One region of the Bacillus arachidis genome, then DNA from elsewhere that is predicted to be linked to it. Evidence: riboswitches for the same ligand, from Rfam matches in the RefSeq annotation. Region 1 holds a riboswitch; the other holds the start of a gene.

Region 1 (6,073 bases):
CTGCATATGCTGCTGCAGATGCAGACGTATTACCTGTAGAAGCACAAATGATCGCTCCGCTTCCCGCCTCTTTTGCCTTTGCTACCGCCATTACCATGCCGCGATCTTTAAAAGATCCGGTCGGATTTGCTCCTTCTATTTTCCCGTAAATTGTTACACCCCACCGCTTGGAAAGGTTTTCTAGTAAAACAAGTGGTGTATTGCCTTCATGCAACGTTAAGGATGGTGTCTTTTCCGTAATAGGTAAAAACTCCTTATACTCAGCAAGCAGACCTTTCCACATTACTTAGCATCTCCTTCGATTCGATAGTTTGCTTTCACACAATCTACTTCTTCGTATGACCTAAGTGTATGTAAGATATATTCATAGTCTGCAAGTGATGCACGGTGCGTTACAATAACAATCTCAGCTTTCCCCTTCTCTCCAAGTGGCATTTGAATAATTTTTTCAAAGCTAACACCTCGTTCAGAGAATAGGGATGTAATTTTTGCAAACACACCAATTTCATCTTTTACATGTAGACGTAAAAACTTTTTCACAAAAATTTCATCAAACGCCTTTAATACCTTCTCGTACTGCGGAGAAACTGCGCTATTTCCAGTTACACCAAGGCGTACATTTTGCATTACTGCAACTAGGTCGGAAACAACCGCTGTCGCTGTCGGTAAACTTCCTGCGCCAGGTCCATAAAACATTGTTTCTCCTACCGCTTCACCATACACATATACTGCGTTATATTCATTTTGAACAGCTGCAAGAGGGTGTGTATTAGGAAGTAATGTTGGCTCAACCGTTACCTCTAACTTTTCACCATCACGCTTCGCGAGTCCGATTAATTTAATTGTATATCCTAGGCTTTTACTATATGCAATATCTTCCGCCGTAATAGAAGTAATCCCTTTCACCTTTACATCTCCAAGCTCTACATTTGTAGAAAAACCAAGAGTAGCTAAAATCGTCATTTTCCTTGCTGCATCTAAACCTTCTACGTCTGATGTTGGATCTGCCTCTGCAAATCCAAGCTGTTGCGCTTCTTTTAACACGTCGTCATATGCTCTCCCTTCGTCAGACATTTTTGTCAGAATAAAGTTTGTTGTTCCGTTCACGATTCCCATCACTTTCGTAATAAGATCCGAGGAAAGCCCTTCTACAATGCTACGCAGAATTGGAATCCCTCCAGCTACGCTTGCCTCGTAAAATAAATCTGCTTGATTTGCCTTTGCTACTGTCAAAAGTTCAGCCCCATGCAATGCCATTAAATCTTTATTAGCAGTAACAACATGTTTACCATTTTTTAGGGCTTGTAAAATATATGCTTTCGCTTCCTCGATGCCGCCCATCACTTCAATGACAACATCAATATCAGGATTATCTATAATTTCATTTGCATTTTTCGTTAATAGGGTAGAGGGTACTTGGACCTCTCTCTCTTTTTCAATATTTTGTACTAATACTTTTGTTATTTTCACTGGGCAACCTACTTGGTGTATAAGACGATCTTGATGATCCGTAATAATACGAACCACACCGCTGCCAACTGTTCCAAGGCCTAATAAACCCACTTGAATTTCATTCATAATACTGTCCACCCCTCTAAAAAATTGTATTTAGATGCCATTATATAAGTTAAAATTCTGAAAAACAATGTATTTTGAACATTTAGAAAAATATAAAATGATTCCTACTAGGAAAGCGTTGCCACGTGTTATATAATGATCATCTCATAAAATATAAGGGGTTTCCTGATACACATAATAATTTAACCAATTTGAAAATAATAAGTTTCCATGACTCCGCCATCTTATGAGTGGCTTTTCAGATGGATTATTATGTTTAAAATAGTTTTTCGGAATCTTAATATCTAACCCCCTTTGTTTATCGCGTTCATATTCTTTTTTTAAGGTATCGCAGCTATATTCGCTATGACCAAGAACAAAAATATGCTTTCCATCTTGCCCCATAACAAGGTGGACACCTGCTTCTTCTGATGTTGCTAGTAACGTCAACTCTCGTACTTTTTCAATATCAGATGCGCGTACTTCCGTATGACGTGAATGTGGTGCAAAGAAGATCTCATCGAATCCTTGTAACAATTTCACGTGCTGCTTTTGCACTTCATGTTCAAATACACCAAACATCTTTTCTTCAAGCGGATATTTCGGAATTCCATAGTGATAATACAGGCCTGCTTGTGCGCCCCAACAAATATGCAATGTAGATGTTACATTTGTTTTTGAATATTCCATAATACGCCCAAGTTCTTCCCAATAATCTACATCTTCAAAAGAAAGTGTTTCAACTGGAGCTCCTGTAATAATGAGACCATCAAACTTTTCTCCCTCAATATCACGAAATGTTTTATAAAAACTTGTTAAATGATCTTGCGCTACATTACGAGATATATGAGACTCCATATGGAGCAAATGCAGATCTAATTGAAGTGGTGTATTACCAAGTAACCTGAGCAATTGCGCTTCTGTTTCCTGCTTTGTTGGCATTAGGTTTAAAATTGCAATTTTTAAAGCACGTATATCTTGCGTTTCAGCTCGTTCTTTTGTCATCACAAAAATATTTTCTTTTTGCAATACTTTACGAGCCGGTAAATCCTTATCAACAATGATCGGCATGTGCTTTGCCTCCAACTAACGCTTCCTCTAAATCCGCAATAATATCAGAAACATCTTCTATACCGACTGATAAGCGAATTAAATCAGATGTAACACCTGCTAAACGCTGTTCTTCTTCAGTTAACTGTCTGTGCGTTGTACTAGCAGGATGAATCACACATGTTCTTGCATCTGCTATGTGCGTCACAAGCGTTGCCAGTTTCACATTTGCAATGAACTCTTTCGCAGATTCTAATCCTCCTTTAATGCCGAATGTTAAAACGCCACTCGCTCCTTTTGCTAAGTACTTTTGTACTAGCTGATAATTCTCATTACTTTCTAAACCCGGATAATTTACCCATTCAATACGTTCATGGCTAGCAAGCCACTTCGCAACTGCAAGAGCACTTTCACTATGACGCTCCATTCGTAAATGCAAAGTTTCTAAACCGATGTTGCTAATATACGCATTGAATGGGCTCATACAGTTTCCATAGTCTCTTAATAATTGAACACGAGCTTTCACAATATATGCTGCCTTCCCAAATTTCTGCACATAACTTACACCATGATAACTTGGATCCGGTTCGACAAACTCAGGGTATTTTCCATTTGCCCAATCAAAGTTTCCTCCGTCAATGACAATCCCGCCTAATGAGCTTGCGTGACCATCAATATATTTTGTTGTAGAATGCACTACAATATTTGCTCCATGTTCAAACGCTTGGCATAAATACGGTGTTGCTAATGTGTTATCAACAATAAATGGTACTTCTAACTGTTTCGCAGCAGCTGAAAACTCTTTAAAATCCAGAACATTCATCGCTGGATTCCCCAGTGACTCTGCATAAATAAGCTTTGTTTTATGATTGGCAAGTGCCACAATTTCATCAGAAGATAAGCTTGGATTAAAGAATGTAACCTCAATCCCTAATTTACGTAGACTTACCCCAAATAAGTTAAATGTTCCCCCATAAACGGTTGAAGAACAAAGTAAATGGTCACCACTGCTACAAATATTTAGAACAGCAAGCATAATAGCTGCTTGACCAGAAGCTGTTGCAACAGCTCCAACACCACCTTCTAACTCTGTTAATTTTTGTTCAAATGCTGCTAGTGTCGGATTCCCAATACGCGTATAAATATAGCCTTCTGCTTCTAAATTAAAGAGTGCCGCTAAATCATCGGACGTATCGTATTTGTACGTCGTACTTTGATAGAGCGGTAAAACACGCGGTTCACCGTTCTCCGGTGTATAGCCACCTTGCACACAAATGGTTCCTTTTCCCCATGATTCTCCCATCTCTCATTCTCCTTTCTTTTATAGAAAATAAAAAAACTGCTTCTTTCCCTAACAAGAAAGAAGCAGTTTAAAAACACGCTCTAAAGTCTCTTTCTTATCTCTCAGGGCTTATTACCTGCAGGATTTGGCACAATTCCGCTATGCGGCTGTTGCCAAGGTTTCATAGGGCCTGTCCCTCCACCTTTTCTTGATAAGACTATGTAATTACCGTTGATTTTATAGCAATAATTTCCTGATGTCAATTATTTTTCTGAATATTTCTAAAAGATTGTATTGCTACTTTAATTGTTCATTCTCAAAATTTAAATTTAAGAAATTGAAGAAAATACTTCTATTTAAAGAAAAATAATACCTTTTAAAAACTCTACTCACTATGTAAAATTATAGAGCTATATTTAATCGTAACAAGCAACATAATATTTTTAACCATGTTACACTTTATATACAGGTCATCAAGATATTTACAAAAATATGATTACATTTACGAATGTTTCAGAACCCCATAAAATAATACTGCTGATTTTTGTAATATATTTTGAATAAGTAATTCTCTTAAAAAGATAATATGCATATTCAATTCATTACTTAATTATCTTCGTATCAGAATCTCTAACTTTTCATAATAACGTATAAATAGAGGAGGCATAACAATTGACTATTAGGAGAAATCTGCACTATTTACTCATCGTGTACGGTATGTTTCTAGGTGCTATCGTTGGTGCTACAGTCTGGTTATTTTTAGTTGTCACAAATGCTGGAATTCAGTTTATTTGGGGATATTTACCTAAGGAATTGGGATTACCACCTTATTACACACTTTGTGTAACAATAATCGGCGGTGTTCTTGTTGGACTGTCACAGAAGTACTTCGGCACATACCCACGTTTAATGCCAGAAGTAATGGGTGAATATAAGAAGACAGGTAGAATTGAGTACCAATTTGTACATAAAGCTACGTTAACAGCCATTATTGTTTTAGTATTTGGCGCAAGCTTAGGACCAGAAGCAGCACTTGTTGGGATTATAGGTGGACTTTGTACATGGGTTGGTGATCGCTTTAAATTTACTTTAAAAGGAATGCACGAACTAACGGAAATTGGGATTGGCGCTGCCTTAAGTGTTATTTTTAATGCACCGCTATTCGGTTATTTAGCTCCAAGCGAGCATGAGGATACACAACTTGCTGAAACTTTTAAAGAGAAAAAGACTATTGTATATCTCGCTACTACTTTTGCTGGTTTTTCTGTATATTTATTGCTTAGTCAGTTTGATAATCGAGGATCTTTTATTGTTAATTTTGGAGAAGGATCTTTTACACTCCGCGAATGGGTGGCCTTTCTTCCCCTTATTTGTATAGGTGCCGGTGCAGGCTATTTTTATTTCAAAATAGAACATATATTAGAAAAAATAGTACATCCTTTTCAAAAGTATAAACTAACATTAGCGATTATAGGCGGTATTCTTCTAGGAATTGCAGGCACTTTACTTCCGTATACACTGTTTTCAGGAGAACACCAATTAAAAGAATTAGTAACTGAATGGGCAGAGTTATCATTTTGGATCCTGTTTCTTTCAGGAATTTTAAAATTATGTATAACGGCAGTTTGTTTAAATACAGGTTGGCGTGGTGGACATATTTTTCCGATTATATTTGCTGGTGCAAGTATTGGATATGCTGTAGCTACTGTCATACCGTTAGATCCAGTTGCTTCTGTAGCTATTATAACGACAGCCATTTCAAGCTATGCAATACGAAAGCCAATCGCTATTACATTATTATTACTTATGTTCTTCCCAATTAATTTATTGTTACCAATGATTGGAGCTGCAATGATTGGTAATGTTTTTCCACTTCCTAACCATAGTGAGAAGAAACAGGAAGCTGGTGCAAATATCGAATAGTAAAATGAACAAATAAAAGGCAGTACCATCACAATAAAAGTGTTGGTACTGCCTTTTGAGTAAAGAATGTTTACTTTTACAAATAAAATTGCCACTACAAATGGACTATTACAAAATAATATTTAAGACCTCAAAAAAACTAACATTTTAAAATCCCATACAGCTCATCAAAAGTTTGAATTTCATAAGTTGGAACTATCCCGCTATCGTTTAACTTCTTTTCAGGATTAAACCAACATGTGTCTAATCCAGCTAGCTGCC
Region 2 (6,073 bases), 2.1 Mb from region 1:
AAATAATTTTTCTACATCATTTGCATCCATTAATCGCAACATCGCTCTTTTGTTTACTATTTCCATAAATACATCCCCTTTTCTATGTATCTAGCTATATTATAGTTTGCAACATAACACATATCAAAATATTCAAAATTTCATTTTCTATCGATTAAAATCTAATAATACGGAAAAAGGACTTACTTTAAGAACATAAGTGTGTCTTTTCATCTCTTACAGTAAAACATATGCAATTGGCCCACTAATCACTAATGTTAAAATCGTTCTTTCAATATACAAAATTAATAAGTTCTGAAACTTTTCATGGTATATCCATAGATAAAATACATGGGATAGACGTCGAAAAAAGCAAAACAAATGATACGGATACAACCGCAATCACAATCTTAGTTACAAGCGGCGCACTAACGACAAGTAATGAAAACTATTTTTTTATCCTTTTTCGATATTTATTATGACCATCTGCCACGCCAAAATACTCAAAGCCATTGTTTTTATAGAATTTGTTTAGTTTAGTATTATTTGCAACACAATCTAACTTTAAGAACTTTTTGTCAGTGTGCATATTATCTTGAATCCACATCAAAATCCTTTCACCTATTCTCCTTTTCATATACTTAGGGATAATCGCCAGTCTATGTAAATATAGTGAATCAAAAAAAACATCTTCACCAAAAATATGGCGATCCCACTCACTTTGCGTGGAAGAAACTGTAAAAGTACCTATCATTTCATTTTCTTTTAAAACGATGTAAGTGTTGTTGTTCGTTACAGCTTGTGCTATCTCTTCGTCATCTCTACCTTCTAAGAGGTACTGCCACTGATTGATTTCTTTATCTTTTAACCATTGAGCGATTTCTTTTAGCATATTAATAATAAGAGTACTTTCATTATTATGTGCAGTTCTAATTTGATAGCCTTCAAGAGTATTCTGATTCACTTTTCCTCCTCCTTTTTAATACTTCAGCTATTTATCTTGCTATTTGTGGGTAGTAAGCTCTCTTTTTATTACCTTTTATAACCCAAAAAGGCTTAGAGATTTCTCCAAACCTTTTTTATCCAAATAAAATTTTAGAAAACCACTTCTTGAGTACTTATCACATTATTGATTTCGCTGCGCTTTTTTAAACTCCTCCTTAATTTGATTAAGCGTTCCTTCTTCTGTAATTAATCGGTATGCTGCATACGCTAATGCTTTTGCGGATGTAACTAAGGCTTTATCGCCAAGTTCCGAACAAGCTGCTTCTCTAAATTCATTCGTATGCGCAATTAAATGGTCTGGACCAATTTTGATATAAGGATGAATCGTTGGTACAACTTGACTCACATTTCCCGCATCTGTTGAACCGATTCCAAGTCTCTCTTTACGATTTACTTCTTCACCAAGGTTTTCTAATTCCTCAGCAATCACTTCATTAAATGTTTTTGTCACTAATAATTCATCAATTTCATTCTGAAACCGATTGATTTTTACTGTTGTTCCTGTCGCCAGTGCTGCACCCTGCGCAATGTTTCGTACTTTTTCTGTTACTTCCGCACATCTCTTACGTGTTGCTGCGCGAATAAAGAAACGGGCTGATGCGTAATCTGGAATAATATTCGGCGCCTTTCCACCTTCAGTAATGACACCATGAATTTTCACATCTGACGGTAGCTGTTGACGTAGTGCATTAATCCCATTGTAAAGTTGAATAACCGCATCTAATGCATTAATTCCTTCTTCTGGTGACGCTGCTGCATGTGCTGATTTTCCATAGAAATAAAAATCAAGTGGATCAACTGCGAGTGACGGACTTGTTGTTGCTGTTTTTCCGCTAGGGTGAATCATAAGTGCCGCATCCATCTTGTTAAACAATCCTGCTTTCACATAACTTGCTTTTGCACTTCCATTTGGACCACCTTCTTCTGCTGGTGTTCCAAATACAACGATTTCACCGCCGATTTCTTCAATTGTTTCCGATAATGCAATCGCTGCTGCAACGCTAATTGTACCAATTAAATTATGACCACACGCATGGCCTAATCCAGGCAAAGCATCATACTCTGCTAAAAAAGCAATTGTAGGTCCTTGTTTTCCTGAGCTTTTCCGTGCGATAAAACCTGTTTCATGTCCTGCTATATTATGCTGCAATTGAAATCCTGCACTCCCTAAAAGTAAACTTAATGTTCTGGATGCAAAGAATTCTTGATTACCGATTTCAGGATTCGCATGTATATCATGACTTGTTTTTATGTATTTTTCTTTATTTCCTTCTATACTTTCCGTAATAATATTTCGGTGTGACGTTACTTGTTTTGTTGTCATTTTCCCCATTCCTCCTTTAAATTTACACATAAAAAAGCCTCTTTCTAAAAAATAGAAAGAGGCTTGAAAATACAAATTCAAAATAGCCTTCTTTCTTATCTTTCAAGTCTTTCACTTGCTGGAATTGGCACAGTATTCATATTGAATCCGCTGCCGAGGTTTCATAGGGCCAGTCCCTCCACCTCTCGTGATAAGAAAATTGTTTTTATTTTCATAAAATTATATTAAATTATTTTCATTCTAGTGTTATTCCGAGTAAATGTCAAGGAATTCCGATCTGATTTTAACGAATATCTAAAAACCCTTTTAAAACGCCAATCGTTTCAGGTGCATGTAATCTTGCACATATATAAGGGAATTCTGGACTTCCTTCAAACGTCATGTGAGATGTTAAAGGCGCTCCTGCCCAAAAGATTTCATCATCAATTAATAAAAATGGGAGTGACTTATTTTGTCTTTGTATTCTCACGTTTTTTAATGGAATTGGTCCATCACTATATATCGTGACCTGCGCTGCTGTACGCATTAATGCCTGCCATACTCTTTTGTCTACCTGTCTTGTACTTGGAAGCGAAATAATAATTTTTTGTTTTGCCGATAGAATATCTTTTAATAATCCTTTCGGTTCTTCCAAATTCATTTGCATAAACCATCTCAAACGTTTTGTAATTTTTCGTTCTAGCAATGGGCGCGAAGTAGTACGATCATATACATTTCCGTGTCTTTCTATGTGAGAAGTTAAGTGAGATAACGCTTGTTTTCGAGAAAGGTTTTTCCGCATATACTTACAGTCCGATAACTGAATAAACTTCCCTCTTGCTCTCGTTATCGCAACGTTTACTAAACGATGATTTTTATGATCAAAAAATAATACGCCGGGTCTCTCCTGCGGATAACTATCTACTGTATCAAATATCATCATATCTCGTTCAGACCCTTGAAATTTATGAACTGTTGCCGCTAATATAGGCGTATTTCGATACTTTGTTTTTTGCAAAATCTCCCTTATACATGTTGATAAGAAACGGGACTGCGCGCGATATGGCGTGACAACTCCAATCGATTGAACACCATCTAATAATCCAATTAAAATCAGCTGCATCGCAACGAAACCGGACATAATATTAAAACGTGAACCAGAGGCTGCATCTTTTAAAGAATAAGCGCCCATCAAACTTGTATCAAACAAAGCAATTGCTTCATTAGCAAATGGCTGTAATTTCGCTAATTCTTGTCTTGCCGAAACAGAAGGATGATCGAACACTCTATTCTTATAAATAAATGAGTTTGTAAACTTAGATATATCCGCATGCATTCGTCTTTGTTCCTCTAGCATAAATAAATTTGGATGCGTTTCATAACTATTTACAGATTGGACAATACCAGCATGATAAAACATATCTTCCCCTAGCCACTTTCTAACGAGCTCATGATTTGCCATCGCAATTGGTGGCAACTGTAAAAAATCACCGCAAACGACAATTCTTTTTCCAAGAGAAGCTGCTAAAGCAATTTGTGGTACATAAGCCATACTTACTTCGTCCACGACAATTAAGTCAAATGTTCGTTCGTAAATAAGAGAATCAATTGCACACTTAGATAGCGTTGCACCAATTACTTTTGCATTTTCAATATATTCTCTTTCTACTTCTTTAATTTTCGCTCTTTGTTTTCTAAGATCTCCTTCAATTTCTTGCATCCGCTTCTTATCAGAAGCAGTTGCTTTATACGATAAGATTTTTTGGCGAAGATCTTGGCGCATTTCCTCTAAATAAAGCTTTTCTTCTCCCCATGATCCATTCGTTGTTTCGACTAATCTAGAAGCAAGCAACGTTTCATGATTACGTATATGTTCATGTTGACTAAATCCATACCGGACGATTTCTCCTGGTGTCCATTTTTCTTTCTTCTCTATTTGCTTTGTGACTTCACTCATTAATACATCCACTGCTGCATTACTATGAGCTAGTACAAGTACTGATTTTCCTTTTTGATAATGCGCCGAAATAATGCGTGATAAGTTATAAGACTTTCCTGTTCCAGGTGGTCCCCACACATATGTCGCCCTATTATAAAAAGAACGATATGCAAGTTCATTCTTCGGATTTTTCATCTTTTCTATATGCCTTGGCGTGCTCTTTCCATCCAAAAGGCGTTTTACCCGCTGACGCTTTTGTTTATCTTTTCGTATATCTTTCAACCGCTCTTGCAGTTGTTCTAACAACTGCCATGGTTCACTGTATAAACTAGCTTCTCTTATTTCACCTTGTATATAATCATTCAATTTCAGCTCGATTTCTAATCCATGTACTGATAATACTTCTCCTGTTGTTTCCTCACCATCAAATTCAATTCGAATGGGTGTACCCTCTGGTAAGCTTACTTCTGAGATAAGCTGAAATACATAAACTGTACTTTCATAATCTGTATATAAAAAACGACCATTTATAATCGATAGCTTACTACCGCCTATCGTTTTCCAATGTTTAATTTCATATGCTAATGCTTGATGCCACTCTTTCATCGTTTCCGTTAATGAAGGAGTTTGTAAAGTTGTGTTCATTGCGTTGTCTCCTTCCTTCTTTCCAAACATACTTTCTCACTATATCATGAAACATCATAAAATTTGTAAGGTTTTTATCTTGCTTATTTTCTTAATTTTCAATATTATGATACATATTAAAATTATGGAAAGAAGGAATCGATATGCCGGTACAAAGAATCGAACATGTTGGAATCATGGTTGCAAACTTAGAAACATCGATCTCATTTTATGAAGAAGTAGTTGGGTTAAAACTTATCAAACGTATGGGACATCCAGATCCAAACTTAAAACTCGCTTTTTTAGGTGTAGATGGCGCCCAAGAAACTATTGTTGAATTCATTGAAGGTTATAATTCTTCTCTTCCAACAGAAGGTAAAATACATCATATTTGCTTCAAAGTAGATTCATTAGAAGATGAAATGGAAAGGCTGAAAAAATTAGGGATCACTTTTTTATTAAGTGAAGAAATTGAAACGCTACCAGATGGAACACGTTATTTTTTCTTCTCTGGTCCTGATGGAGAGTGGATCGAGTTTTTTGAGACAGAGCGTTCATAGAAAGGAACATATACAATGAATCAAGTAGAAATCCAACTAGGGCATATCAATTGTCTATTGTTACAACCCACGCAACAAGATAAAAAAATAACAATTGTTTTCTATCATGGATGGGGTTCTAGCATTTATAATCAAACATTTTTAGGTACTATTTTAGCAAACTTAGGATATACCGTAATTGTGCCAGAGATTATCTATCATGATTCACGTGAACCCTTGATAGATTATTTTTCTAAATCGATAATGGAACAATATTTCTGGAAAACCATTTTACATACCATTAAACATGATATAAATGATTTATTTACTAGTATCTATGAGAGTGAATACTGCTTAGGACATAAAATTGTAGTCCTCGGAAGTTCAATGGGTGGATTTATATCTTCCGGAGCTTTTATGGAGGACTCAAAAATTGATGCGCTTATTAATATAAACGGTTCAGGAGCTTGGATAACTTCTGAAGAGATTTTTCAAAAGTACGGTTCAAATGCCTCCAATGAAATTCATATGATTAGAAAAATGGATCCTATTCAGTTTATTGAACGCATTCATAATAGACCTATGCTGTTATTACATGGGGCAAGCGATGCTGTTATTTCACCTCTTGGACAACAAACATTTTATGAAAAAGTGCAATCACATTATCAAAACACACCCTCTAAC

What was found. A riboswitch is a leader RNA that binds a small molecule or an ion and turns the genes downstream of it on or off. The one in region 1 is predicted to bind S-adenosylmethionine.
Region 2: it holds a riboswitch for S-adenosylmethionine, as region 1 does, so the genes downstream of both, QRY57_RS15435 (M20 family metallopeptidase) here and QRY57_RS26540 (bifunctional O-acetylhomoserine aminocarboxypropyltransferase/cysteine synthase) in region 1, are expected to answer to the same signal.

Annotation. Positions count from the first base shown of each region.
Region 1 covers NZ_CP127376.1:4,828,664-4,834,736, forward strand. The annotation lists gene thrC (threonine synthase) at 1-283, opposite strand, end outside; gene QRY57_RS26530 (homoserine dehydrogenase) at 283-1,578, opposite strand; gene metA (homoserine O-acetyltransferase MetA) at 1,723-2,628, opposite strand; gene QRY57_RS26540 (bifunctional O-acetylhomoserine aminocarboxypropyltransferase/cysteine synthase) at 2,612-3,910, opposite strand; SAM riboswitch class I at 4,002-4,107, opposite strand; gene QRY57_RS26545 (chloride channel protein) at 4,607-5,812, shown strand; gene QRY57_RS26550 (YjjG family noncanonical pyrimidine nucleotidase) at 5,952-6,073, opposite strand, start outside.
Region 2 covers NZ_CP127376.1:2,693,124-2,699,196, forward strand. The annotation lists gene QRY57_RS15420 (GNAT family N-acetyltransferase) at 1-66, opposite strand, end outside; partial or broken gene QRY57_RS15425 (YjiH family protein) at 217-424, opposite strand; gene QRY57_RS15430 (GNAT family N-acetyltransferase) at 428-943, opposite strand; gene QRY57_RS15435 (M20 family metallopeptidase) at 1,106-2,308, opposite strand; SAM riboswitch class I at 2,401-2,505, opposite strand; gene QRY57_RS15440 (AAA domain-containing protein) at 2,592-4,901, opposite strand; gene QRY57_RS15445 (VOC family protein) at 5,015-5,410, shown strand; gene QRY57_RS15450 (alpha/beta hydrolase family protein) at 5,426-6,073, shown strand, end outside.